Regions from separate parts of the Thioalkalivibrio versutus genome, predicted to be linked through region 1. Evidence: predicted binding sites of a transcription regulator. Region 1 holds the regulator's gene; the other holds the start of a gene.

The links. Region 1 encodes sigma-54, which starts transcription at its own class of promoters, with help from an activator protein. Its sites were predicted from a motif close to TGGCANGNTNCNTGCTT; they were not measured.
Region 2: the regulator sigma-54 is predicted to act here: its motif matches at 1,428-1,444, upstream of TVD_RS11165 (DUF4168 domain-containing protein).

The regions. Positions count from the first base shown of each region.
Region 1 is NZ_CP011367.1:398,809-401,779, forward strand. Features, by position in the region: gene TVD_RS01870 (PTS sugar transporter subunit IIA) at 1-332, opposite strand, end outside; gene hpf (ribosome hibernation-promoting factor, HPF/YfiA family) at 336-674, opposite strand; gene TVD_RS01880 (RNA polymerase factor sigma-54) at 691-2,175, opposite strand; gene lptB (LPS export ABC transporter ATP-binding protein) at 2,264-2,971, opposite strand, start outside.
Region 2 is NZ_CP011367.1:2,417,509-2,420,479, forward strand. Features, by position in the region: gene rpsI (30S ribosomal protein S9) at 1-59, opposite strand, end outside; gene rplM (50S ribosomal protein L13) at 91-519, opposite strand; gene TVD_RS11165 (DUF4168 domain-containing protein) at 759-1,274, opposite strand; gene TVD_RS11170 (sigma-54-dependent transcriptional regulator) at 1,578-2,971, opposite strand, start outside.

The sequences.
Region 1 (2,971 bases):
GCGGCCTCCGGGACCAGCAGTGCGATCAGGATATCGACCGGCTCGTGATCCATGGCGTCGAAGTCGACGCCCTTTTCCAGGCGCAGCACGGCCACGCGCGGCGCCTCGAGATCGGCCAGGCGGCCGTGGGGAATCGCAACCCCATGGCCGAGACCGGTGGATCCGAGTTTTTCGCGCGCGGACAGGGCCTCGAAGATCGCGTTGCTCCCCGGTCCCGTGCCGTCACCTCCGCCGGCGAGGAGGTCCGCCAGGGCCTCCAGTGCCCGTTTCTGGCTGGAGCACTCGGGTTGCAGGCCAATGCGCTCGGAGGTGATCAACTCGGCAATCGTCATGGATCAGGAGGCCTGCTCGCGGTTGCGCTGGGCACCTTCGGCGCGGTGGTGGTCCTTGACCTTTTCCTTGTGCTTGATCAGCTGACGGTCGACTTTGTCGATCAGCGCGTCGATCGCGGCATACATGTCCTCGTGAGAGGCCTCGGCGTGGATGTGATTGCCGCTGACCTGGAGATTGGCTTCGGCCTGGTTGTGCTGATTCCGGGTCTTCTCGTGGGTCAGCACGACGTGGACGTCGATGACCTTGTCGAAGTGGCGCTCCAGCTTCGCGAACTTCTCGTTGACGTAGTCGCGCAGGGCGTCGGTGATGTCCACGTGGTGGCCGGTCAGGTTGATCTGCATGGTCAGGACTCCTTGGTTACTTGCTGCCGGTGGGCATCGAGGCCATCTGCCGGCGTTCGCTGGATGAAGGGATGTGCATCGCCTCGCGGTACTTGGCCACGGTGCGGCGCGCTACGTTGATGCCCCGGTCCGACAGGACCTGGGCGAGCCGGGCATCGCTGAGCGGCTTGTTCGGGGGTTCGTCGCCAATCAATTCGCGAATCATGGCACGGATGGCGGTGGCGGAACACTCGCCGCCATCGTTCGTGCCGACATGGCTGGAGAAGAAATACTTGAACTCGAAGACCCCGCGCGGGGTGTGCATGTATTTCTGCGTGGTAACCCGCGAGATGGTCGATTCGTGCATCTCCAGGGTCTCGGCAATGTCGCGCAGGATCAATGGCTGCATCGCGACGTCGCCATGCTCGAGAAAGCCCTGCTGGCGGTGGACGATCGCCTCGGCGACCCGCAGCAGGGTGTCGTTGCGGCTGTGCAGGCTCTTCAGGAACCAGCGTGCCTCCTGCAGCTGATCGCGCATAAAGGCGCTGTCGCGGGCATCCGAGACCTGGCGCACCATGCCGGCGTAGAGGTCGTTGATGCGGATACGCGGTGCGATCTCCGGATTCAGCTCCACGCGCCAGCCCTCGGCGCTATGGCGCACGTAGACATCCGGGACCACGTATTCCGAGGTGGCGGAGCTGATCTGTGCGCCGGGGCGCGGGTTCAGGGTGCGGATCAGGTCCAGTGCGCGGGCCAGTTCGTCCGGGTCGCGTACGCCGGACTGGCGCTGCAGGGCCTTGTAGTCGCGCTTGCCCAGGCTGTCCATGCCGTGTTCCAGGATCGCCCGTGCGGCCTCGCGGGCCGGGGCATCCGGGGCCAGTTCGCGTAGCTGGATCTCCAGGCACTCCCGCAGGTTGCGCGCGCCGACCCCCAGCGGGTCGCACTGCTGAATCCAGTGGAGCACTGCCTCGACTTCGTCGACGCCGACGGTTTCATCCTCGCCTCGGCTGATGGTCTCGGCCAGGGTTTCCAGGTCACCCTCGAGATAGCCGTCGGGGCTGATGGCGTCGATCAGGGCCGCCCCGATGCGCTGGTCGCGCGGTGTCAGATGGCTCAGATGCAGCTGCCACAGCAGGTGATCCTGCAGGCCCTCACCGTCGTCGTCGCTGGTGTTTTCCAGCGGGTCGCGGTCATCCACGCCCTTGTTGGGCGTCGGGGCCGGCTCGTAGATGTCGTCCCAGCGGCTGTCGGTCGTCAGTTCCTCGGGGATCACGTCGTCGCTGGTAGTGGTGGCCTCCATGCGATCGCCTTCCACCAGCTCGCCGTCCTGGTTCAGGCGCTCGGTGTCGGCCTCGGCATCTTCGTCCTCGACCTGTTCGAGCATGGGGTTGCTCTCCAGCGCCTGCTGGATCTCCACCTGGAGCTCGAGCGTGGACAGCTGCAACAGGCGGATCGCCTGCTGCAGTTGCGGGGTCATGGTCAGCGTCTGACCCAGCTGCAGATTCAGGCCGGGTTTCAGCATCGGGTATGCGGGGCGAGGGTGGGCATTGATGGAATCTTAAAGCCTGCCTTGTGGTTTGTGCACCGACCGGGCCGCATATGGGGCGCTTTCACAGGCGGAAGTTCTCGCCGAGATAGACCCGGCGCACCTGGGGATCGGCCAGCAGCTCGTCCGGTGTCCCGGCGGCCAGCAGGCGGCCTTCGCTTAGAATATAGGCCCTGTGGCAGATGCCGAGGGTCTCGCGCACGTTGTGATCGGAGATCAGTACGCCGATGCCGCGCTGGGCGAGATGCCGAATCACGTCCTGGATGTCGCCGACCGAGATCGGATCCACCCCCGCGAAGGGCTCGTCCAGACAGATGAAGCGCGGATCCCCGGCGAGGGCGCGGGCGATCTCGGCCCGGCGACGCTCCCCACCGGACAGCGCGATGCCCGGGCTGTGGCGCACGGTCTCGAGCTGGAACTCCTCGATCAGCGCATCGCCAATGCGCCGGCGCTCGTGGCGATCGAGTCCGGGGCGCAGCTCGAGCACGGCCTGGAGGTTGTCCCACACGCTCAGGCGGCGAAAGATCGAGGCCTCCTGCGGCAGGTAGCCGAGGCCGGCGCGCGCGCGCACGTGGATGGGGGCGCGGGTGATGTCGCGCTCGCCCAGGGTGATGCGCCCGGCATTGGGGCGGATCAGCCCGACCAGGCTGTAGAAGCAGGTGGTCTTGCCGGCCCCGTTCGGGCCCAGCAGGCCGACCACCTCGCCGGGCGCGAGGTCGACGTCCACCTGGTCCAGCACCGTGCGCTGGCCGTAGCGCTTGGTCAGCTCGCG
Region 2 (2,971 bases), 950 kb from region 1:
AAGACGCGCGCCGAGGCGGTCTTGCGGCGGCCGGTGCCGTAATACTGATTGATAGCCATTCGGATCGATTCCCTTGCTGATTCTGGCGGCTCAGACTTCGAGCGGCTGCGGCTGCTGGGCCGTGTGCCGGTGTTCGGTACCGGCGTAGACCTTGAGCTTCTTGAACATGGCCCGGCCAAGCGGGTTGCGCGGCAGCATGCCCTTGACGGCAAGCTCCAGCACCTTCTCCGGATGACGCTCGATCATCTGGGTGAAGTTGGCCTCCTTGATGCCACCCGGGTAACCGGAATGGTGGAAGTACTTCTTGTCCATGGCCTTGTTGCCGGAGACGCGGATCTTCTCCGCGTTGATCACGACGATGTAGTCGCCGGTATCGACATGCGGCGTGTACACGGGCTTGTGCTTCCCGCGCAGGCGATGTGCGATTTCCGTGGCGAGTCGACCGAGGGTCTTGCCGTCGGCGTCGACGAGAAACCAGTCGCGTTCGACTTCGGCCGGCTTGGCGCTAATGGTACTCATGATGTTCGATGCTCCGAGGTCGGGGCGATTCAGAAAGCGCGCAAGAATAACGCTTCCCTCTGCCCAATTCAAGCTACAGGGACAATTCCCGAGACGCGAAGGCGTCCGCCCTCGGGGGAATCACGGATCAATGTGCAGAACATTCGCGTGCATGCCCCGGACACAAACAAGGGGCCGACCCGAAGGCCGGCCCCTGCAACCCCCCGGGCGCAATGCCCGGGGCGGTTTTGCGCTGCCCGTTACAGCTGGGCTTCAGCGCGCTCCTGGACTTCCTGCATCAACTCGGGATCGTTCTGCAGGGCCATGGCCACTTCGTTGTATTCCTCGACGCTCATGCCCGAGTCTTCAACCGCGTTGACCATTTCGTCCTGTGCTTCCTGCTGCATGGACTGGGCCTCGGTTTCGTCCTCGGCACTCTGCAGGCGGTCGGCGAAGTCTTCGCGCACTTCCTGCACCGCAACGAAGGCGGTTACGAAAGTGTCGATGTCTTCTTCGCTCAGATCCACCTCGGGGGCTTCCTGCATCGGGGCGCCACCCTGGGCCGCGCCGCCCTGGGCACCACCCTGAGGCGGCTGGCCGCCCTGAGCACCGCCACCGGCACCGCCTTCCTGGGCCGGCGGCTGGCCGCCCTGGGCACCGCCCATGTCGCCCCCACCGGCACCACCTTCGGCACCGCCGTACTGGGCAGAGGCGGCTCCACCCACGGCAAACAGGGAGGTCAGGGCCATCGCGAGCATCGTCTTGCGCATATTCATCATGTTGCTCCTTTTCCTTTGGATCGTTCGGATCTCGGGGCGAAGCCGGCTACGACTCAAGGTCGATCGTCCGCCCGCCCGATTTCGTTGCAACCGTGTGAGGAGGAATGGTCCATCACTGCGGTTCCGATTCCTCGATTGCTGTCCCAGAAGGAGCAGGCATCGTGCCAAGATTGGAAAAAGACAAACAAAACACTTTGAAACAGCGACTTATGCTCTCATCACCCCGAAAGGGCCGAGGAACGCCCCAACGGTAAACCGGGTCAGAATGACACATGGGTCAGGTCGACCCGGGTCAGGATGTCACGATGGGTCGGATTCCCCGAGTTTGCGGTACAGCGTCTTGCGGCCGATGCCGAGGATCCGCGCGGCGCGTTGCTTGTTGCCGTCCACATGCTCCAGCACCCGACGAATGTAGTCGCGTTCGCGCTCCTCCAGGGTCGGCCACTGGCCGTCGTCGCCCATCCCCGGGACCGGCGTCGCCCCCTCCGCCCGGTCGCCCGTCGTTCCGCCGGGATCCTCGGCGAGCGCCTCGAATACGCGCTCCGGCAGATCACGGGTCTCGATGACCTCGCCGGCCGCCAGGGTGGCGGCACGCTCCATCAGACTCGCGAGTTCGCGGACGTTCCCCGGGAACGGATACCGCACCAGCGCGCGCAGGGCCTCCGGGCTCAGGCGACGCTCGGGCAGGTCGCGGGCCAGGGCCTGCTGACGCAGGAACTGCAGGGCCAGGCGTTCGATGTCATCGCCACGCTCGCGCAGCGGCGGGATCTCGATACGAAAGGTCTCCAGGCGATAGTAGAGATCCTCACGAAAACGACCGTCGGCAATATGCGCCTGCAGATCCTGATGTGTGGCCGCCACGATACGCACATCGGTCGCGATCTCCTCGTTGGCGCCCACCGGACGCACGCGACCATCCTGCAGAAGACGCAACAGCTTGCTCTGCATGGCCACCGGCATCTCGGCGATCTCGTCCAGGAACAGGGTGCCGCCGTCGGCCTCGGTAAACAGGCCGCGCCGAGCCCCCTTGGCCCCGCTGAACGCACCGGCCACGTGCCCCAGCAACTCCGACTCCAGCAGGGCCTCGGGGATGCCCGCGCAGTTAATCGCCACGAACGGACCACCGGCCCGCTCGCTTTCCGCATGGAGCGCGCGCGCCACCAGTTCCTTGCCGGTCCCGGACTCACCGGTGATCAGGACACTGCCGTCGGCGGCCGCGATCCGTCGAATCAGGTCGAACAACTGCAGCATGGCCGGACTGCGGCCCTGCATGCCGTGAAAGCCATCGGCCTGCGCAAGGACCTCACGATAGCGACGCACCTCGTCCTTCAAACGCCGCGCCTCGGTCACCCGGTCGGCGGCCAGGCGCAGGTGATCCAGATCCACCGGCTTGGTCAGGAAGTCATCCGCCCCCGCCTTCAGCGCGGCCACCGCCTGGTCGATGGTCCCGAAGCCCGTGAGCATGATGAACCCGGGTGCCGGCACCCGGGCGCGGGCCTCCTGGAGCACCTGGAAGCCATCCGCGCCGGGCAGGCGCAGGTCGCTCACCACCAGACTGAAGGCCTGCTGCGCAAGCACCCGCGCGGCATCCTCGGCACTGGCAACCGCCGTAACCGCGTAGCCGGCCTCGGTCAGCTCCTCGGTCAGCAGCTCGCGATGCCCGCGATCGTCCTCCACGACCAGGACCGACTCCG